DNA from 3 places in the Streptomyces sp. NPDC058246 genome. Region 2 is predicted to be linked to each of the others. Evidence: riboswitches for the same ligand, from Rfam matches in the RefSeq annotation. Region 2 holds a riboswitch; each other region holds the start of a gene.
The links. A riboswitch is a leader RNA that binds a small molecule or an ion and turns the genes downstream of it on or off. The one in region 2 is predicted to bind thiamine pyrophosphate.
Positions count from the first base shown of each region.

Region 1: linked by a shared signal. The riboswitch ahead of thiO (glycine oxidase ThiO) and the one ahead of ACFVXA_RS20730 (thiamine ABC transporter substrate binding subunit) in region 2 are both predicted to bind thiamine pyrophosphate.
Region 3: linked by a shared signal. The riboswitch ahead of thiC (phosphomethylpyrimidine synthase ThiC) and the one ahead of ACFVXA_RS20730 (thiamine ABC transporter substrate binding subunit) in region 2 are both predicted to bind thiamine pyrophosphate.

Region 1 is NZ_JBHVWZ010000007.1:87,633-94,932, forward strand. It holds gene ACFVXA_RS12915 (thiazole synthase) at 1-172, opposite strand, end outside; gene thiS (sulfur carrier protein ThiS) at 177-377, opposite strand; gene thiO (glycine oxidase ThiO) at 374-1,570, opposite strand; TPP riboswitch at 1,568-1,681, opposite strand; gene ACFVXA_RS12930 (hypothetical protein) at 1,734-2,129, shown strand; gene ACFVXA_RS12935 (NAD(P)/FAD-dependent oxidoreductase) at 2,162-3,394, shown strand; gene ACFVXA_RS12940 (Rv2175c family DNA-binding protein) at 3,598-3,963, shown strand; gene thiE (thiamine phosphate synthase) at 4,101-4,760, shown strand; gene metF (methylenetetrahydrofolate reductase [NAD(P)H]) at 4,891-5,814, shown strand; gene ACFVXA_RS12955 (hypothetical protein) at 5,871-6,884, shown strand; gene ACFVXA_RS12960 (phytoene desaturase family protein) at 6,944-7,300, opposite strand, start outside.
Region 2 is NZ_JBHVWZ010000013.1:127,703-135,002, reverse strand. It holds gene rlmN (23S rRNA (adenine(2503)-C(2))-methyltransferase RlmN) at 153-1,259, shown strand; TPP riboswitch at 1,284-1,389, shown strand; gene ACFVXA_RS20730 (thiamine ABC transporter substrate binding subunit) at 1,468-2,592, shown strand; gene ACFVXA_RS20725 (ABC transporter permease) at 2,568-4,247, shown strand; gene ACFVXA_RS20720 (ABC transporter ATP-binding protein) at 4,248-5,282, shown strand; gene ACFVXA_RS20715 (maleylpyruvate isomerase family mycothiol-dependent enzyme) at 5,293-6,093, shown strand; gene ACFVXA_RS20710 (LAETG motif-containing sortase-dependent surface protein) at 6,304-6,987, opposite strand; gene ACFVXA_RS20705 (Rossmann fold nucleotide-binding protein) at 7,147-7,300, opposite strand, start outside.
Region 3 is NZ_JBHVWZ010000009.1:111,386-118,685, forward strand. It holds gene ACFVXA_RS16020 (IclR family transcriptional regulator) at 1-498, shown strand, start outside; gene ACFVXA_RS16025 (SsgA family sporulation/cell division regulator) at 598-1,035, shown strand; gene ACFVXA_RS16030 (YibE/F family protein) at 1,100-2,521, opposite strand; TPP riboswitch at 2,593-2,749, shown strand; gene thiC (phosphomethylpyrimidine synthase ThiC) at 2,742-4,571, shown strand; gene ACFVXA_RS16040 (hypothetical protein) at 4,917-5,783, opposite strand; gene ACFVXA_RS16045 (metallophosphoesterase) at 5,963-7,168, opposite strand.

The DNA.
Region 1 (7,300 bases), on a different contig from region 2:
GGACCGACCCGTGCACGGAGGCGTTCACGCGCCGCATCGCGACCGTCGTCAGTTCCGTACCGGAGGCGACGAGCGAGCGTTCCAGGACGTCGAGGCTGGGCGCACCGCCCGTACCCATGATCAGCCGGGACGAGAAGGACGTACCACCGAGGACAAAGGGATCGTCGGCCATGGGTTCAGCCTCCTTGGACGGCGGTGAGGACTTCGACGCGGTCTCCCTCGGAGAGGGAGGTGGACGACCACCGCGTGCGCGGGACGACGGTTTCGTTCAGCGCGGCGGCCACACCGGACGGCGCGGCGGTGAGGGTCGCGACGAGCGTGTCGAGAGCGGTCCCCGCGGCGATCAGCTGCCGCTCTCCGTTGACGAAGATGTTCATGCGGGCTGCTCCGTGAGGGCGGCGGCGCGGAAACGCCGGGGGGTGAAGGGGCGGGCCTCGTCGGGGAGTTCACCCGTGGTCAGGACGTGCGCCATGACATCACCGGTGACGGGTGTGAGCAGGACGCCGTTGCGATAGTGCCCGGTGGCCAGCAGAAGGCCGTCCAGTGAGGTCGGGCCCAGCAGCGGCGCGTTGTCGGGGGACCCCGGGCGCAGTCCGGCGCGGGTCTCGGTGAGCGGCAGCTCGGTGATCCCGGGAACCAGCTCGTGGGCGTCGCGCAGCAGCTCGTACACGCCGCCCGCGGTCACCGTGGTGTCCCAGCCCAGTTCCTCGCTGGTCGCGCCGACGACGAGTTCGCCGTTCTCGCGCGGCACCAGATAGACCTGGCTGCCGCGCACCACGGCACGGACGGTGCGGCTCAGGAAGGGCGCGTACCGCTGCGGCACGGTCAGCCGCAGTACCTGCCCCTTCACCGGACGCACCGGCGGCAGGACGTCGTCGGGGACGCCCTGGAGACGCCCGCTGAGGCTGCCCCCGGCGAGTACCACCTGGCCGGCGGTCAGTTCGGTGCCGTCCGTGGTGACCACTCCGGCGGCCCGGTCCCGTACGACGGCGAGGCGCTCCGCCCACGTCCGGTGGAACACCACTCCGGCCCGCTCGCACGCCGTGACCAGGGCCCTGGCGAGCCGGCGCGGATCGATCTGGTGGTCGCCGTCGACCCGCAGCCCGCCGCGTACGCCGGGCGCCAGCATCGGCTCCAGGCGGCGGCACTCGCGACCGCTCAGCCACTCCGAGTCGAGCCCCGACTCGCGTTGCAGGGTGTGCAGTTCACGCAGATGGGCGCGGTCGTCGGAGTCCAGCGCCACGGCCAGGGTGCCGCACTGGCGGTAGCCGAGGTCCTGCCCCGTCGCCCCGGTGAGCTCGGCGGCGAAGTCCGGATAGCGGCGCGCGGAGGCGAGGTTGAGGCCCAGCAGGGTCTGCTCGCCGTAGTGCAGTTCGGTGACGGCGGCGAGCATGCCGGCCGCGACCTGGGCCGCTCCGCCGCCGGGTCCGGGATCCACGAGGGCGATCGTGAACCCGCGCTGCGCGGCCCGCCAGGCCGTCACGAGACCGATGATTCCGCCCCCGACGACGAGGACGTCTGATGTACGTGTGTCCGATGTGCGTGTGTCTGATGTACGCGTAGGCGACATGGGCGTCCAGCCCCTCCCTTCGCCGGCATGACCCGGATCAGGTTCGTACGGTCGGAGGCCGTCCCAGCCTCCCTCTCAGCCCGGTGCGTCCGGGCTCCCGCGAGTGCTTTACGTTGGCCACCCTAGCCCGCCGCGACCCGTCTCAGTAAGGGAGCCTCCCGCCATGCCCCGCTCGCTCGACGGCCTCGTCCTCGCCCCGATCGCCGACCAGGCGCCAGGTCAGGTGGGCACGCGCACCAGGTTCACCTACCACGAGAAGAACGGCGAGATCTGGGCCGAGTACGCGGGCGGCGATGTCGTACGCGGGTACCTCGTGGGTAGCCGTGAGGGTGACCGCCTCGACTTCCGCTACGTACAGCTCAAGCACGACGGCAGCACGTCGTCGGGGCACTGCGCGTCCCTCGTCGTGGAGCTGCCCGACGGGCGCGTACGCCTGGAGGAGACCTGGGAGTGGGAGTCGCGGACGGGCAGCGGGACGAGCGTGGTCGAGGAAGTGGGAGTCGCGGAGGCGGAAGCGCGGACGGGCAGTGTGGAACAGGTCACTGAGCACGTCCGCTGACTGACGAATTGTCAGTTGTCTATGGTGATCAGGTGAGCGAGCAGACGCAGGCGCAGTCGCAGGGGCGTACGGCACGGCGGGTCGTCGTGGTGGGTGCGGGCATGGCTGGTGTGCAGACCGCCGTCGCCCTGCGCGAACAGGGCTTTACCGGCAGTGTGACGCTGATCGGCGCGGAACCCCACCAGCCGTACGACCGACCACCGCTGTCCAAGGCCGTGCTGCTCGGCAAGGCCGAGGGCTCCGCCTTCGACGTCGACTTCGAGGCGCTGGACATCGAGCTGCAGCTCGGTCGCGAGGCCACCGGCGTGCGCCCCGGGGACCATGAGCTGGATACCGCCACCGGGCCCGTTCGGTACGACGTCCTGGTCATCGCGACCGGCGCGGAACCGATCCAGCTGCCGGGCGCTGAGGGTGTGCCCGGGGTCCATCTGCTGCGCACCCTGGACGACGCCGAGCGGCTGCGTCCCGTCCTCGCCCAGCAGCACGACATCGTGGTCGTCGGGGCGGGGTGGATCGGCGCGGAGTTCGCCACGGCGGCGCGCGAGGCGGGGTGCGTGGTGACCGTCGTCGAGGCCGCCGACCGCCCGCTCGCCGGGGCGCTGCCCGCCGAGGTGGCCGCGCCGATGGCGGCCTGGTACGCGGACAGCGGGGCCACGCTGCGTACGCACGCGCGCGTGGAGCGCGTCGAACCGGGTGCCGTGGTGCTCGACGACGGCACCCGGGTGCCCGCGGGCGCGGTCGTCGTCGGCATCGGGGCACGCCCCGCCACCGCCTGGCTGGCCGGCTCCGGGATCGCCCTCGGCGCCGAGCGCGAGATCGTGGCCGACGACCACCTGCGTACCTCCGCACCCGACGTCTACGCGGTCGGCGACTGCGCCTCCTTCCCTTCCGGGAGGTACGAGGGCCGCCTGCTGGTCCACCACTGGGACAACGCCCTCCAGGGCCCGCGCACGGTCGCCGCGAACATCATCGGCGAGGCCCCCGCCGCCTATGATCCGGTGCCGTACTTCTGGTCCGAGCAGTTCGGCCGCTTCGTCCAGTACGTCGGCCACCACGCCACCGCCGACACCACCCTCTGGCGCGGTGACCCGGCCGGCGCCGCCTGGACGGTCTGCTGGCTCCGCGAGAACCGCCTGGTCGCCCTTCTGGCCGTGGGCCGCCCGAGGGATCTGGCCCAGGGGCGCCGGCTCATCGAGTCGGGCACGCCGATGAATCCGGAGCTGCTGGCGGACCCGGCGAGGCCGCTGAAGACCGCCACGGTCTAAGGGGCCTCTGGCGGCCGCCACCGTGCAAGAGGCTCCTGGCGGCCGCCACCGTGTAAGGGGCCTCTGGCGGCCGCCACCGTGCAAGGGGCCCCCGGCGGACGCCACCGTGCAAGAGGCCTCTGAAGACCGCCACGGCGTAATCCGTCACCCCAGGTCGGACGGCCTGGCTTCCGACTGTCAGTCCGGGATGGCAGGCTTGTCCCGTGACCGAGATTGACGCAAAGATCGATGCTCTCGTCCCTGCCTGGCTCACCCTCCCCGACATCGCCGAACAGTTCGGCGTCGAGGTGACCCGCGTCCGGCAGCTGGTCAAAGAGGGCCAGCTGATCGCCGTACGCCGTGGTGAGAACCGCGCGCTGCACGTCCCCGCCGCCTTCATCGACGGGGACAAGGTCGTCAAGGGCCTGTCCGGCACCCTGACGCTCCTGCGGGACGACGGCTTCACCGACGAAGAGATGCTTGAGTGGCTCTTCACCCCCGACCCGACCCTGCCCGGCACCCCCGCGCAGGCTCTGAGCGAGAATCGCGGCACGGAGGTGAAGCGCCGCGCCCAGGCGCTCGCCGTCTGATCCGACAACCGTCCGGCGTACGGACCGCGGCCGGCCAGGACCACCCCGGCCGCCGTGGTCCGTGCGCACCGACACCGTCCGTGCGCACACCGACGACGTCCGTACGCACGGACCACGCGACAACGGGGGACCCACGCATGCCCGAGAACGCCGCGGCCACCGCCCGCGCCCAGCTCACCGACGCCCGCGTCTATCTGTGCACGGACGCCCGCAAGCGCCAGGGCGACCTCGCCGCATTCCTGGACGCGGTCCTGGCGGGCGGCGTCGACATCGTGCAGCTGCGCGACAAGGGCATGGAGGCGGCCGAGGAGCTGGAGCACCTCCAGGTCTTCGCGGACGCCTGCGCACGCCACGGCAAGCTCCTCGCGGTCAATGACCGGGCGGACGTCGCCCACGCCATCGGCGCCGACGTCCTGCATCTGGGCCAGGGCGACCTCCCGGTCCCCGCGGCCCGAGCCGTCCTCGGCGACGAGGTACTCATCGGCCGCTCCACGCACGCCGAGTCCGAGGCCGCGGCCGCCGCCGTCCAAGAGGGCGTGGACTACTTCTGCACGGGCCCCTGCTGGCCCACCCCGACCAAGCCCGGCCGCCACGCACCCGGCCTGGACCTGGTGCGCTACACGGCATCCCTCGGCACCGACCGCCCCTGGTTCGCCATCGGCGGCATCGACCTCGGCAACCTCGACGAGGTGCTGGACGCGGGCGCCCGCCGTGTCGTCGTCGTCCGGGCGATCACCGAGGCGGACGATCCCGGAGCGGCGGCGGAAGAGTTCGCGAAGCGGCTGCGTCAGGCGTAGCCGTCCGGCGTGGCGGTCTCGCACGGCCGCGCCGCCGACAATTGTCCGAGGGGTGGACAAGAAGTCGGCAAATCGGACAAATTCCATCGCTTCGGTTGGGGGACCGGCGCCCCCTGGCTAACCTGCGGGTATGGCCCTCGGATCTGCTTCCACCAGGACTGATCGCGCACGCACCGTGCGCGACATGCTCGCGACCGGCAAAAAGACCTACTCGTTCGAGTTCTCCGCGCCGAAGACCCCCAAGGGCGAGCGCAACCTGTGGAACGCCCTCCGGCGGGTCGAGGCCGTCGCCCCCGACTTCGTCTCCGTCACCTACGGAGCGGGCGGCTCGACGCGCGCGGGCACGGTCAGGGAGACCGAGCAGATCGTCGCCGACACGACGCTCACCCCGGTCGCCCACCTCACCGCGGTCAACCACTCCATCGCCGAACTGCGCAACATCATCGGCCAGTACGCCGACGCCGGTATCCGCAACATGCTCGCGGTCCGCGGCGACCCGCCCGGCGACCCCATGGGCGAGTGGGTGCCGCATCCGCGGGGCCTGACCTACGCGGCCGAACTCGTCCGGCTCATCAAGGAGTCCGGCGACTTCTGCGTGGGCGTCGCGGCCTTCCCCGAGATGCATCCGCGCTCCGCCGACTGGGAGCTGGACGTCGCGCACTTCGTCGACAAGTGCCGCGCCGGCGCCGACTACGCCATCACGCAGATGTTCTTCCACCCGGAGTCGTATCTGCGCCTGCGCGACCGGGTGGTGGCGGCGGGCTGTACGACACCTGTCATCCCGGAGGTCATGCCGGTGACGAGTGTGAAGATGCTGGAACGGCTGCCGAAGCTCAGTAACGCTTCGTTCCCGGACGTCCTGAAAGAGCGGATCCTCACAGCCAAAGACGATCCGTCGGCTGTACGCTCCATTGGGATCGAGTTCGCGACGGAGTTCTGCGCGAGGCTGCTGGCCGAGGGAGTCCCCGGACTGCACTTCATCACGCTCAACAACTCCACGGCCACGCTGGAAATCTACGAGAATCTGGGCCTGCACCACCCGCAGCAGGCCTAGACCGGTCGCACCCGCGTACGACACACTGCGTAGCGGCCACTGGGAGAGGGGCGTACATGGGCTGGACGGTCCTCTATATCGCTTTCGGCATCGTCGCGCTGTGGCTGCTCGGCGAGGTGCTGTTGCAGTACAAGGCGCGGCTGCGCTACCGGCTGCTCGCCTTCGTCGGCTTCCTCGGCGTGGTCCTCGGTGTGCTGATGCCGTCGGTGGTGGTCATCGGCCTGGGCGCGGCCGCCTTCGCGGTCGGTCAGACGTACGTCACCCTGTCGTTCCGCCGCGGCTTCGCCGAGGGCTGGGCCCTCAACGGCCGCTCCGCGTCCGGCAAGCCGGGCAAGCCCAGCAAGCGCCGCCGCGGCGAGCCGGACCACCAGGACCCGACGCTGGAGGTCTCCGACCTCGAAGCGACCGACGGCGCGGCCTATGCACAGGACGACGAGTACGCAGGCGAGGACGACGTCTTCACGCCCGCGCAGTCGGACCGGTTCATGCCTCCCGGATCCGAGGCGGCGGCCGCCGAGACCACCGCCGTGTACGAGCCGCAGCCGCTGCCCGACGACACCGGCTCGTACGGCATCTACAGCGACCCCGCGTACGCGGGGGCCGGCGACCAGACCTACGCCGGCGCCGCCCAGGACCAGCAGGCGTACGCGACCGCCGGACAGACCCAGGACCAGCAGGCCTACGCGACGGCAGGGCAGGACCAGCAGGCCTACGCGTACGACGGCTACTCCGGGTACGACCAGCAGCAGTACGGCTACGGCGACGGTCAGCAGCAGTACGCCGCCTACTCCGACCCCTACATCGGCACGCAGACATACACCGGTGGCTCGTACGACACCACGTACGGCGGTGGCGACCAGCAGCAGTACATGCAGCAGCAGGGCTACGGCCAGGACCAGTACGCCACCGGCAGCGGTTACGGCGGCGAGACCCCGGCCGGCGGTGTCTGGGTGCCGCAGCAGCGCACCACCGATGCGTACGGCGGCGAGCTCCCGCCCGAGCAGCAGTATCCGTATCAGGGGAACGGCGACGGGGCCGCCGGGTACGACGAGCAGCAGTACCGGTACTGACCCGACGGCACCCGCCGGGTGCCCTCTCTCCAGGGCACCGGCTCAGCGCACGGGCACGCTCACTGCGAGCCCCGGAACTCCGGCCCCTCCACGATCAGTCCGGCCACCAGGGCGCCCGACATGCCCGCGTGCGGGAGACCGCCGCCGGGGTGCGCCCAGCCGCCCGCCGCGAAGAGCCCCGGTATCCGCGTGGCGTTCGACGGGTGCAGCAGCCGGCCGTCCGCCGCGGCGAGCGCGGGGGCGGGGATAGCGCCGCCGACCGCGCCCGTGGCCTCCGCCACGTCGGTCGGAGTGCGGACCTCGTGCCACAGGAGGCGGTCGCGGAGGCCGGGCAGGGCGCGCTCGGCGGCACCGAGGAGGGACTCGACATCCGAGTCGGACACCGGCAGGCCCGAGGGGACCGTGACGGTCAGGGT
Region 2 (7,300 bases):
CCCATCACGTGAGCAGGGGAAAGGCCCCGCCGGCTGGGCCTTCCCTGGGTTGTCCGAGGGGGATCAGCGGCGACGGATGGCGACCAGCAACGGCAGGTGTCCCGACTCGCAGCCCCAGGTCACACGAGTGGATCTGCGACACTGGTACAGCCATGCCTAAGCCCGGAGAACTCACTTTCGTCGCGCCGCGCGGAGCCCAGAAGCCGCCGCGGCATCTTGCCGATCTCACGCCCGCCGAGCGCAAAGAGGCCGTTGCCGCGATCGGTGAGAAGCCGTTTCGCGCCAAGCAGCTCTCGCAGCACTACTTCGCGCGGTACGCGCACGACCCCGCGGAGTGGACGGACATCCCGGCCGCCTCGCGCGGCAAGCTCCAGGAGGCGCTGCTCCCCGAGCTGATGACGGTCGTGCGGCATCTGTCCACCGACCAGGACACCACCCGCAAGACCCTGTGGCGGCTCTTCGACGGCACGCTCGTCGAGTCCGTGCTGATGCGTTACCCGGACCGGGTGACCATGTGCATCAGCTCGCAGGCCGGATGCGGGATGAACTGCCCCTTCTGCGCCACCGGACAGGCGGGGCTCGACCGGAACCTGTCCACCGGTGAGATCGTGCACCAGATCGTGGACGGGATGCGGGCGCTCAGGGACGGCGAGATCCCCGGTGGTGCGGCCCGGCTGAGCAACATCGTCTTCATGGGCATGGGCGAGCCGCTCGCCAACTACAAGCGCGTGGTCGGGGCGATCCGGGCGCTCACCGACCCCGAGCCCGACGGGCTGGGGCTGTCCCAGCGCGGGATCACCGTCTCCACCGTGGGGCTCGTCCCCGCGATCCACCGGTTCTCCGACGAGGGCTTCAAGTGCCGCCTCGCCATCTCGCTGCACGCGCCGGACGACGAACTGCGCGACACCCTCGTACCGGTCAACACACGGTGGAAGGTGCGGGAAGTGCTGGACGCCGGCTGGGAGTACGCCGCCAAGTCCGGCCGTCGGCTCTCCATCGAGTACGCCCTGATCCGGGACATCAACGACCAGGCGTGGCGCGGTGACCGGCTCGGGCGACTGCTCAAGGGCAAGCCGGTGCACGTCAATCTCATCCCGTTGAACCCGACCCCGGGTTCGAAGTGGACCGCGTCGCGGCCCGAGGACGAGAAGGCGTTCGTCGAGGCGATCGCCGCGCACGGGGTGCCGGTGACCGTCCGGGACACCCGCGGTCAGGAGATCGACGGGGCGTGCGGTCAGCTCGCGGCCACCGAGCGGTAACCTGTCCTGCGTACGTACATCTTCATATTCCGACAGGGGAGCGCCACAGCGCTGAGAGTGCGGGAGAGACCGCAGACCCTCTGAACCTTGCCCAGGTCATTCTGGGTAGGAAGTTCGGTCGCCACTCAAGCTGTTGCGCCCTGCCCGGGAACTGTCAGAGGTCCCGGGCAGGGCCGCGTCTCTTCCTGGTCATCCAGGAGGAAAATCAGTGAGCATCACCCATAAGCGGTTCGCGGCCGTGGGCGTCGGCCTGGGCCTGGTCGCGCTGCCAGTACTGTCCGCGTGCGGGTCGTCCGAGAGCAACGGCTCCGGGGACTCCAAGACCATCACGCTCGTCAGCCACGACTCGTGGGCCGTGTCGAAGAGCGTCCTCAAGGACTTCGAGAAGCAGTCCGGCTACAAGGTCAAGGTCCTCAAGGACGGCGACGCAGGGCAGGCCGTCAACAAGGCGATCCTCACCAAGGACAACCCGCAGGGCGACGTCTTCTTCGGCGTCGACAACACCCTGCTGTCCCGCGCCCTCGACAACGGCCTCTTCCAGTCGTACGAGGCCAAGGGTGTCGACCGGATCCTGCCCGAGTACCAGGTCGACCAGGACAAGCACCGCGTCACGCCCATCGACTCCGGCGACATCTGCGTCAACTACGACAAGGCCTACTTCAGCAAGCACAAGCTGACGCCGCCGCAGTCCTTCGACGACCTCACCAAGCCCGCCTACAAGAACCTCCTCGTCACGGAGAACGCCTCCACGTCCTCGCCCGGCCTCGGCTTCCTGCTCGGCACCGCCGCGAAGTACGGCGACGGGGGCGCCTCCGGCTCGAGCGAAGCCGGGAGCGGGGGAGGCTGGCAGGACTACTGGAAGAAGCTCAAGGCCAACGGCGTGAAGGTCGTGGACGGCTGGGAGCAGGCGTACAACGAGGAGTTCTCGGGATCCGCCGGCGGCAAGAAGGCCAAGGCCGACCGGCCGCTCGTCGTCTCGTACGCCTCCTCGCCGCCCGCCGAGGTCATCTACGCCGACCCGAAGCCGGCCACCGCGCCCACCGGTGTCGCGGACGGCACCTGCTTCCGGCAGATCGAGTACGCCGGGCTGCTGAGCAACGCCAAGAACACCAAGGGCGGCAAGGCGCTCCTCGACTTCCTGGTCACCAAGGAGTTCCAGGAGGACATGCCGCTGAACATGTTCGTGTACCCGGTGGTCAAGGGCGCAGCGGTGCCCGCCGAGTTCACCAAGTACGGGCCGCAGGCCAAGGACCCCGAGACCATGGCCCCCGCCGAGATCGCCGACCACCGTGACCAGTGGGTCAAGTCGTGGACCTCGCTCGTACTGAAGTAGCGCCGCGCGGGAGCCGGCGCAGGAGCGCGGCGCGGCTCGGTCTCATGGCCGTGCCCGTCGCGTTCTTCGCCGTCTTCTTCGCCTATCCGGTGGCGGCGATCGTCGGCCGCGGGCTCAAGGTCGACGGGGCCTGGCGGTTCGGGCGGATCGGTGACGTGCTCGCGCAGTCCGACATCCGGCACGTGCTGTGGTTCACCACCTGGCAGGCGCTCGCCTCCACGGCGCTCACGCTGCTGATCGCGCTCCCCGGCGCGTATGTCTTCGCGCGCTTCGATTTCAGGGGCAAGCAGATCCTCCGGGCCCTCGTGACCGTGCCCTTCGTGCTGCCCACCGTCGTCGTCGGTACGGCCTTTCTGGCTCTCGTCGGCCGTGGCGGACTCCTGGACCAGCTGTGGGGCGTACGGCTCGACACAACCGTCTGGGCCATCCTGCTGGCGCATGTCTTCTTCAACTACGCCGTCGTCGTACGGACCGTCGGCGGCCTCTGGTCGCAACTCGACCCGCGGCAGGAGGAGGCCGCGCGGATGCTCGGCGCCTCCCGGTTCGCGGCCTGGCGCAAGGTGACGCTGCCGGCGCTGAGTCCGGCCGTGGCCGCGGCCGCGCTGATGGTCTTCCTCTTCACCTTCACCTCTTTCGGTGTGGTGCAGATCCTCGGCGGCCCGACCTTCTCGACCCTTGAGGTCGAGATCTACCGGCAGACCTCGGAGATCTTCGACCTGGCGACGGCGGCGGTGCTGACGATCATCCAGTTCGTGGCGGTGGGCGCGATCCTCGCCGTGCACGCCCGGACGGTACGCCGCCGGGAGACAGCCCTGCGTCTGGTGGCCCCGGAGACGACCGCGCGCCGACCGCGCGGGGCCGGGCAGCGGACGCTGCTGGCAGGAGTGCTGGCGAGCATCCTCATCCTCCTCGTGCTCCCGCTCGGCGTACTGGTCCAGCGCTCCTTCGTCACCCCCGGCGGCTACGGATTCGCCTACTACAAGGCGCTGACCTCCGCCGACGGCGGGATCTTCCTCGTCGCGCCGATCGAGGCGATCGGCAACTCGCTGGAGTACGCGTTCGCGGCCACCGCCATCGCCGTCCTCATCGGCGGTCTGGCGGCCGCGGCCCTCACCCGCCGCGATACGGGCCGTCTGGTACGAGGATTCGACGCGCTGCTGATGCTGCCGCTCGGCGTCTCCGCGGTGACCGTCGGCTTCGGTTTCCTGATCGCGCTCGACAAGCCCCCGCTGGACCTGCGGGCGTCCTGGATCCTGGTGCCGCTCGCGCAGGCGCTGGTGGGCGCCCCCTTCGTCGTACGGACGATGCTGCCCGTGCTGCGGGCGGTGGACGGCCGGCTGCGGGAGGCGGCGGCCGTGCTCGGGGCGTCGCCGTGGCGGGTGTGGCGCGAGGTCGATCTGCCCATGGTGCGGCGGGCGTTGCTGATCGCGGCCGGGTTCGCCTTCGCCGTGTCGCTGGGCGAGTTCGGGGCGACCGTCTTCATCGCGCGGCCCGACAACCCGACGCTGCCGGTCGCCGTGGCCCGGCTCCTCGGGCGGGCGGGTGACCTCAACTACGGCCAGGCGATGGCCCTTTCGACGATCCTGATGGTGGTGTGCGCGGTGGCGCTGCTGCTCTTGGAGCGGGTACGCACCGACCGGACCGGGGAGTTCTAGATGCTGCTGAGCCTGGAGGGCGCGACCGTACGCTTCGGCGGGCGGCCGGTGCTCGACGCCGTCGACCTCGATGTCGCCGAGCACGAGATCGTCTGCGTGCTCGGGCCGAGCGGCAGCGGCAAGTCGACGCTGCTGCGGGCGGTCGCCGGATTGCAGTCGCTCGACGCGGGCCGTGTGGTACTGGACGGACACGACCAGTCGGGGGTGCCCGCGCACAAGCGGGGCGTCGGACTGATGTTCCAGGACCATCAGCTCTTCCCGCAGCGCGACGTGGGCGGCAATGTCGCCTTCGGGTTGCGGATGCACGGCGCGCCGAAGGCTCAACAGGCCTTGGATGTAAGGGAGTTGCTGGAGCTCGTCGGACTGCCGGGCGCCGAGCGGAGGGCGGTCGCGGAACTCTCCGGCGGCGAGCAGCAGCGGGTCGCGCTGGCCCGCGCGCTGGCGCCCCGTCCGCGCCTGCTGATGCTCGACGAGCCGCTGGGCCAGCTGGACCGCTCGCTGCGCGAACGCCTTGTCGTCGAACTACGCGAGCTCTTCGGCGAGTTGGGCACGACCGTGCTCGCCGTCACGCACGACCAGGGTGAGGCCTTCGCGCTCGCCGACCGGGTCGTGGTGATGCGCGACGGGCGGATCGCTCAGTCCGGTACGCCACTTGAGGTCTGGCAGCGCCCCGCCGACGCGTTCGTGGCCCGCTTCCTCGGCTTCGACAACGTGGTCGAGGCGACGGTGAGCGGCGAGGCAGCGGACACCCCGTGGGGGAAGGTCCCGGTGCCGGAGAACGCCGTCCAGGGGCCGGGCACCCTCCTCGTACGACCCGCCGGCGTACGGCTCGTGGCCCCGGCGGACGGGCTGCGCTGCACCGTCGCCGCACGCACCTTCCGGGGCACCCACGTCGCCGTACAGCTGCAGCCCGAGGACGCGCCCCGGCTCGAAGCGGCGTGCGCGCTGCGGGACGCGCCGGAGCCCGGGGACGAGGTCGGCGTGGAGTTCGACGCAGCCGAAATTGTTGTACTCGGGGAGTCCTCTCCCGCATAAGGTGTGGATCATGACGCTTCTCGGACATGACCGCTACTGCGACGCGATCGAGTTCCAGGTAGGGCAGTTGAGGGATGTGGTGACCTCGGACGCCGCCGATCTGTCCGCCACCGTGCCGACCTGCCCCGACTGGTCCCTCCAGCAGCTCGTGCGGCACACCGGCGGGGCGCTGCGCTGGGCCGAACTCCTCGTCCGGACGCGGGCGAAGGAGAGCATCCCCGAGAAGGAGGTCCCGCTCGGCGAGGGACCACAGGACGAAAGCGACCCGGCCGCCCTGGGCGCCTGGCTCGTGGAGACCGGCGAGATGCTCGTCGGCACGCTGCGCGAGGCCGGCCCCGACGCACAGGTGTGGGGGTGGGCGGGGACCCTCACCTCCGGTTTCTGGGCGCGCCGGATGACGCACGAACTGGCGATCCATCGCGCCGACGCGACGCTGGCCGCCGGGCTGCCGTACGAGGTCGCGCCCGATGTGGCGGCCGACGCGATCGACGAGTGGCTGCAGATCGTCGAGTACGTGCAGCGGACGCGGCCGAACGACGCGGCGGACGAACTGCGCGGACCCGGACGCAGCATCCACCTCCACGCCACCGACACCACCCCCGAGCTGAACGCCGAGTGGGTCGTCGAACTCACCGAGCAGGGCGTCTCCTGGCGCCGCGGCCACGAGAAGGCGACCGTCGCACTGCGCGGCCCGCTCACGGACGTACTCCTCGCCTTCTACCGCCGACTGCCGCTGGACGGCGGCAAGTTGGAGGTCCTGGGGGAGCGGGAGCTGCTGGATTTCTGGCTGGAGCGGGCGTCGTTCGGATAGTCACACGCGATCGGACCGTGCCGGGAGATCGGGCGGCCACAGGCCATCGGGCGGCCACAGGCCATCGGACGGCCGCAAGCCATCGGACGGCCAAGCCGTCTGGCGGCGCAAGCCATCGGAGCGCGACTGGCGGCCGGTCACCGGCAAGCGAATGGCCCGCCCCCTCACTGAGGGGGCGGGCCACACGTTTCGTACGGGGGGGGGTGGGCGTCAGTTGGCCTTCGACGCGCCACGGCGGCGCATGCCGAAGAACACGGCTCCGCCACCGACCACGACGAGCGCACCGGCGATGCCGGCGATCATCGGGGTGTTGGAGTTGGCGCCGGTCTCGGCGAGGTTGGAGTCACCGGCCGCGGGGGACGGAGCGTTCTCGCCCGGCGTCGCGGGAGCGGTGGACGTGCTCTCGGAGGCCGACGGGGTCGGCGTGTCCGAAGGCGTCTGGGAGGGGGTCTCCGACGGCTTCGGGGTCTCCGAAGGCGACGGCGACTCGGTGGACTTGCACGCCTCGGACGGCGCGGTCACGGCCGGCGAGATGTCCTCGTCGACGATGTTCCCGGCCTTGATGTGCACGCGGTACTGGGCCTTCGGGGCCCAGTCCTCCGAGAACGTGACGGTGGCGCCCTCGCGGGTGCCGGTCACCGTCTGCTCGCCGATCTTCTTGGCGTCGGCGCCGTTGGACTCGAGGAAGATCGAGACGACCGCTTCCTTGCCCGAGGAGTCCGTGTCGGTCACGGTGATGATGCCCTTCCCGTTGTCGTCGCAGGAGGCGACGGCCGAGAAGTCACGAATGTTGCAAGCAAGTGCGTTGCCGGCGACGCCGAGCGCGAGCGCGGCCGAGGCGGAGGCAACACCGAGGATTCGCACGGAACGTGCGGTACGGCGAGATATGGACACGATTGCCCTTCACAGGTTGCGCAACTGCGGGGGGTGATGGCGGCTCTGCCGGGAAAAACGCTTGGACAACAGGGCCACCAGGAGTCTCACAGGTTTATAAGCGCCACCTAAGGGCTGTCAATGCATATGCCCTGCCCGGCCGTTGGCTTTGCCTTGTCATTAACCACCGAGGCGTTTGAGCGCCTCCGGAGCCTCCTCGATCCGGTCGACCAGCGCGATGCGCGACGCCATCGCACGCTCCCGGGCCAGCGACTGGAGGAGGGGCCAAGTCGGGTGCTTTTCGGTCCAATGCGCCCGGTTCACCAGGACCATG
Region 3 (7,300 bases), on a different contig from region 2:
AGCGACGCGCTCGCGCACTGGAGCGATTCGATCGGCGTACCCGTGTACTACGCGATCTACCGCGACGGCGAGATCGAAGTCATGTGCGTCGCCGACACCCCGGGGAATCCCGCGGTCGAGGAGTGGGCCGACTTCCGGGAGACCGGGCACGCCCACGCGATCGGCCAGTGCCTCCTGTCCCAGTTGGACGAGAAGGCCCGCCGGGACCACCTCGACCGCTACCCGGTGCAGTCGATCACTCCGTACACGGTGCGTGACAACGACAGTCTGCTGCGCCGCCTGGACCGGACGGGACGGATGGAGCCCGTGGTCGAGCGCCAGGAGTACGCGCTGGGCACCGTCTGTGCCGCGATCCCCATCACGGCGGGCACTACGGCCCGGACAATCGCCATTTCCCTGCCCTCCCATCAGGCCGACCGGCTGCTGCCCGCCGCACGGCAGTTGCAGAGCGAAATCGGCAGGCTGCTGGGGACACTCGCCATCTCTATCAGTATCTGAAAACTCACTCCTTGTGATCTGTTGTGTACGTTGAGCAAGATTCCAGCAGTGTCAGGGGGCCGATTCCTGGCCAGTCGACGGCAAACGACGGGGTAGGCGATGCGCGAGTCGGTACAGGCAGAGGTCATGATGAGCTTCCTCGTGTCGAAGGAGCTGTCCTTCCGCATTCCGGTGGAGCTGCGCTACGAGACCTGTGATCCGTACGCCGTGCGGCTGACCTTCCATTTGCCCGGCGACGCGCCGGTGACCTGGGCATTCGGGCGGGAGTTGCTGATCGACGGGGTGGGCCGGCCGTGCGGTGACGGCGATGTGCACATCGCGCCCGCCGATCCGGAGTCCTTCGGCGACGTGCTGATCCGGCTTCAGGTGGGCGGCGACCACGCGCTGTTCCGGTCCGGGGCGGCGCCGCTGGTGGCGTTCCTCGACCGTACGGACAAGCTGGTGCCGCTGGGGCAGGAGCGCTCCCTCGCCGACTTCGACGCGCACCTCGACGAGGCGCTGGACCGCATCCTCGCGGAGGAACAGAGCGCGGGCTGACGCACCGCTGGATCCCCCAAGTGGAGTAACGCTTCCTCACAAGGGGTACGGGCAGCGGATGGTTTCAGCGCTTGCGGCGGCGGCCCTTCCCGCCGCGCGCCGGCGCCCTGCCCCCTGTGAGCTCCGCAGAGGGCGCGGTCGCCGGGCGGTCCGCGGAGACCACCAGGGCGGCCAGCGCGGTGGTCACCGGCACCGAGGCGACCAGACCGATCGAGCCGACCAGGGTGCGTACGATCTCCTCGGCGACCAGCTCGCTGTTGGCGACCGTGCCCACGCTGCTCTGCGCGATCGAGAAGAGCAGCAGGAGCGGCAGCGCGGCACCCGCGTACGCCAGCACAAGGGTGTTGACGACCGACGCGATGTGATCGCGGCCGATGCGGATGCCCGCGCGGTACAAGCCGCGCCAGCCCATGGTGGGATTCGCCTCGTGCAGCTCCCAGACCGCGGACGTCTGGGTCACCGTCACATCGTCGAGCACACCGAGCGAACCGATGATGATGCCCGCGAGCAGCAGACCGCTCATGTCGATGGACGGATACAGGCCGTGGATCAGGCCGGTGTTGTCGTCGGTGTTGCCGGTCAGCGACGCCCAGTCGATGAACAGGGAACCGAGCACGCCGATCAGGATGAGCGAGAGCAGCGTGCCGATCACCGCCACCGACGTGCGGGCCGAGAGGCCGTGGCACATGTAGAGCGCGATCAGCATGATGGCGCTGGACCCGACAATCGCCACGATCAGCGGATTCGAGCCCTGCAGGACCGCGGGCAGGATGAAGAAGCTCAGGATAAGGAAGCTGATGGCCAGCGCGATCAGCGCCATGACGCCGCGCATCCGGCCCACGACCACGACCGCCAGGGCGAAGATTGCGGCGAGAAGTGCCAGGGGGACCTTGCGGTTCACGTCGGTGACCGAGTACTGCAAGTCCTTGGGCGCGGAGGGTTCGTACGCGACCACGACCTTCTCACCTTGGTGCAACTGCCGAGACTGGTCGGGCTGGACGATCTCGGTGAACGTACGGCCCTTGTCCTTACCGGTGTCGATCCGGACCGTCGCCTTCTTGCAGTCGCCCGTCGCCTGCTGCTGAGCGGAGGAGCCCTCGGCGGTGGAGGTGTCGCCCGTCGGGGTCTCCCCCGAGGCGTTCACGGACTTGCAGTCCACCGTGTCGACCTTGGTGACCGTCGCCTGCTGTGTCTGCCGGTCGAACCCGACACCGGTGCGCTCGTGTGAGGGGGCACCGCCGGGCCAGAGCACCACGAGACCCACGACGACCGCCGCGGTGAAGGGGATCAGCACCGCCGCGATCACCTTGCGCAGGTGCTTGGAAACGGGCGCGGCGGGCCCATGGCTGTGACTGTGCGAGTGGCCGTGCCCGCCACCCGGTCCATGCCCGTGTCCGTCGCCGGAGCCCTGTCCATGGCTGTCACCCGAGCCGGGCCCGCGCGGCGGCTCGGACGGCGGAAACGGGGGCTGCTGCGTTGTGGTCACCGACCGATCATCGCAAGAACGAGGGGGGCCCTCTGTTCACCGCGCCAGATATGACGCTAGCGTGGAGGCACCTTTGCACACGCGGGAGCTCGGAGCACCGGGCTGAGAGGGCGCTGACCTTCGTCTAAGCGATGTTTCACATGAAACATCGGCGGGCGGAAGCCGCTGCGTCGACCGCCGAACCTGTTACCGGGTAATGCCGGCGTAGGGAGTAGGTCTCATGACCAACAAGGACGTACGCACGCCTGCCTCCAGCCAGACGGACGGGGCGCTCGCTCCGGACGACAACGGTGGGGCGGCAGCCTCGACCGTGAACGGCGAGGCCGGGAAGTCCATCGGCTGGCACAAGGCGTATGTCGGGGGTTCGCGCCCCGATCTACGGGTGCCGGTCCGTCAGGTGCACCTCACCAACGGGCAGTCCGTCACGCTGTACGACACCTCCGGCCCGTACACCGATCCGACCGTCGACACCGACGTACGCAGGGGTCTGGCGCCGCTGCGCGAGAACTGGATCATCGCCCGCGGCGACACGGAGGAGTACGCGGGCCGCCCGGTCCGCCCCGAGGACGACGGGGTCAAGCACACCTCACCACGCGGGGGCCTCAGGAACCTCGACGCGGTCTTCCCGGGGCGGCCGCGCCAGCCGCGCCGAGGCCGGGCCGGAGAGGCGGTCACACAGCTCGCGTACGCCCGGCGCGGTGAGATCACGCCCGAGATGGAGTTCGTGGCGGTCCGCGAGAACGTCGATCCCGAAGTCGTACGCGAGGAGATCGCCGCCGGTCGCGCGGTACTGCCCGCGAACGTCAACCACCCGGAGATCGAGCCGATGATCATCGGCAAGCGATTCCTGGTGAAGGTCAACGCCAATATCGGCAACTCCGCGGTCACCTCCTCCATCGAGGAGGAGGTCGAGAAGATGACCTGGGCGACCCGCTGGGGCGCCGACACGGTCATGGACCTGTCCACCGGCCGCAACATCCACACCACCCGCGAGTGGGTGCTGCGCAACTCCCCCGTCCCCATCGGCACGGTGCCGCTCTACCAGGCGCTGGAGAAGGTGGACGGCCGCGCCGAGGAGCTGACCTGGGAGATCTACAAGGACACGGTCATCGAGCAGGCCGAGCAGGGCGTGGACTACATGACGGTCCACGCGGGCGTACGTCTGCCGTACGTACCGCTCACCGCGAACCGCAAGACCGGCATCGTCTCGCGCGGCGGCTCGATCATGGCGGCGTGGTGCCTGGCGCACCACAAGGAGTCGTTCCTGTACGAGAACTTCGAGGAGCTCTGCGAGATCCTCGCCGCGTACGACGTCACCTACTCGCTCGGCGACGGGCTGCGGCCCGGGTCGATCGCGGACGCCAACGACGCGGCGCAGTTCGCGGAGTTGAGGACGCTCGGGGAACTCAACACGATCGCGAAGCGTTTCAATGTTCAGACCATGATCGAGGGCCCGGGACATGTCCCGATGCACAAGATCAAGGAGAACATCGACCTTCAGCAGGAGATCTGTGATGAAGCTCCGTTCTATACGCTCGGCCCGCTGACGACAGACGTCGCGCCGGCGTACGACCACATCACCTCCGGCATCGGTGCCGCGATGATCGCCTGGTGGGGCACGGCCATGCTCTGCTATGTCACGCCCAAGGAGCACTTGGGCCTGCCCAACCGTGACGACGTCAAGACCGGCGTCATCACCTACAAGATCGCCGCCCACGCAGCCGACCTCGCCAAGGGGCACCCAGGTGCGCAGGAGTGGGACGACGCGCTGTCCGACGCCCGTTTCGAGTTCCGGTGGGAGGACCAGTTCAACCTGGCCCTCGACCCGGACACGGCACGGGAGTTCCACGACGAGACCTTGCCGGCCGAGCCCGCCAAGACGGCCCACTTCTGCTCCATGTGCGGACCGAAGTTCTGCTCGATGAAGATCTCGCAGGACATCCGGCGGGAGCACGGCGGCTCACAGACGGAGATCGAGGAGGGCATGGCGCAGAAGTCCAAGGAGTTCGCGGCAGCGGGCAACCGGGTCTATCTGCCTCTGGCGGACTGAGCCGGGCCGACTGAGGCGCCTGCACGTGGTGTGCGGTGTCGGAGCCGTCCGGTAGGCACATCGGAGCTGTCCGGTGCGCTTGCTGTACGTGGGGCGGCTCCGGGACCGGCTGCTGTCCGCGTTGCCGGCTGGGCTGAGAGGCCAGGGCGGGCCAGGCCGGGCCAGGCTGCCGGGCCGCGCTCGCCCGTGCCGGGGGAGCGTTCGATGCGCCGTGCCGGGGGAGCGTACGGGCGTACGCGGCCCCCTGGTTCGGGTCCTTGGGCCCGCGCCCCGTCGGCGCGGGCCCCGGATTCCTCCGCACATCCGGGCGTCACCCGGAGGTGGGCCACCCGGTCGGCCCGGGTATCACTCCGGCTGATGTTCCGGGCCTCCGAAGTCCGGGCTTGTGAAGTCCGGGCTGGAGAAGCTCGGCCGCGGGCCGGCTGCGGGCCCGCCGTCGGGGCTGCTGAACCCCGGCCGGTTGTAGCCGAGGTGCGGCATGCGGCTGGTCGGGGCAGGTGTCGCACGGCCCAGTGCCGGGGAGCCCGGGTCGGCGAGGGCCTCCCGGAGGAACGGCAGGATGCCGCGCTCCAACAGGGCCTCGCACCAGGCTTCTCTGGCCCGCGCGACCTGGTCGCTCAGCTCGCCGCGCGCTCCGGCCTGGAGCGAGGACGCGCCGTTGCGCAGGGCGGTCAGCAGCAGGCCGACCGCGGCGACCAGGATCGCGGCCGCCGTGACCGCGCCGAAGACCCATCCTGTGGTCAGGAGAGTCTTGGCGAACGCCGGCTCGGGGTCGAGCATTTTGAGGATGTACCCCACGAGCAGGAAGATCGCCGCGGCTGTTCCGGCGAGTACGGGGGCGAGCACCGCGACGACGGCGATGGCGCCGGCCCCGGCGGTCTCGGACACCTCCCCCACCGTGGCGGCGAGCCCCAGCGCGGCCGCACCCGGCTCCGTGGAACCGGACTCCTCGCTCACGACCGGGATGGACGGCGCGGGATGGCGCAGTTCTTCGCGGACCTTCACATAGTGCTGGTACTCGGTCGCCGCGGCCGCCGTGATGAGCGCGGTGGCGTTGAGCGCCATGGTGCGCAGTTGTTCGGGGTTGAGCCGCTGGCCGACAGCGGCGAGTTCCGGGCGGTGTGGTGCGGAGCGCAGCGCCTCATCGAGGATCCGCTCGTATTCCTGGCGGTCCTCGTTCAGCAGGTGCTGCGGAACGCTGTTCATGTGCATCCCCCGATGCTCCGTAGGGCTGGTGGCTCGCACGCTGACGAGCCGTCGGGCAGAAACGGAGGGGAGCCTGCTACGGATAAGCCGATGGTAGAGCGGTGACGGCACGCCGTGACAGGGGGTTTCCAGAATTTGCCCCCTGGCCGACGCAGTCTCTCGGGGGACGCCTGCCCGGTGAACGCTCAGCTATCCAGGGGCAATTGCTGGACCAGTAGCTTTCCGGCCATGGTCACGCCGCCGTCCATCGCGATGGCGAGCCCGTCGGCGTACAGATGTGGTCCCTCGACCAGGGGGCCCGCGGCGTCCTCGCCGTCCTCCGAGCCGACCTCGCCCAGGAGGTACGGAATGGGGCTGTGACCATGCACGATGCGCGTGCCGCCGTACGCGCTCAGCAGGTCGCGCACGGCCTGGGCGCCCCCGTCGTCGCGGAACGCGAAGCGCTTGGTGAACTTCCGGAAGAGATCCCAGCACTCGTCCGCGTCGTTGCGGGTGAGGGTTTCCCGGACGGTGTCGTTGACGTCTTCGATGGATCCGCCGTACTCGAGGTAGGCGGTGGTGTCGGAGTGCACCAGGAGGTATCCGTCGACCTGCTCCATGGCGTCCAGGCGGGCCATCCACTGCAGGTGGTGGTCCTGGAGGCGGTCCATGTCGGTCTTCTGGCCGCCGTTGAGCAGCCAGGCCGCCTGGAAGGTGGCGGTGCCCGCGCCGGAGTTGACGGGGGTGTCGCCGAACCGCTTGGCGCCGAGCAGCAGCAGCTCGTGGTTGCCCATGAGCGCTTTGCAGTAGCCGCCGGCAGCGGCTGCCTCGGCGGACAGCCGCATCACGAGGTCGATCACGCCGATGCCGTCCGGACCGCGGTCGGTGAAGTCGCCGAGGAACCACAGGCGCGCGGTCCCGGCGGACCAGTTGCCCGCGGAGTCGATGAGGCCCTGCTCCTGGAGCGCGGCGACCAGCTGGTCCAGATAGCCGTGCACGTCGCCGACGACGTACAGCGGTCCGGGACCGTCGGCGGGTCCCGGGGCCGTCCCGGGGGCCGGGTCGACGTCGACCTGAAGCGTGTCACCCGGGTTGATGACGGGCAGATCGCGCTGCGTGGGCGTGTACTCCGGCGCGTACTCCTTTGAGTGCTCCCCGGCAGAGTGCGGGACGGGCTCCCCGGGCGGATACTCCGCAGAAGTCCCGGACGAGTACTCCGGAGACGGCCCGGCCGGGTACGCCGGAGACGGACCAGCCGGGTACTCCGGAGGCTCCTCGGCGGGTCTGACGCCCTCACCAGGGGGCGTGTTCTGCACGTACGGACCGGTCTCGTGGACGTATGCGGGCACCCGGAAGTCGCGCAACGTCGCCGTCCGCACCGCCTCGGGTCCCTGACCGGCCCCCTGAGTCATCGACCCCTCCACCACCATCGCGCCGCATCTGCACCGGATCGGACTGCCTGGTCGCAGCGGCCCGCGGTGTCGTCCGCCCATCATAGGAATGCGGATCGCGCCATGTGATGACCCAGGGGTGGTGAATCGGAG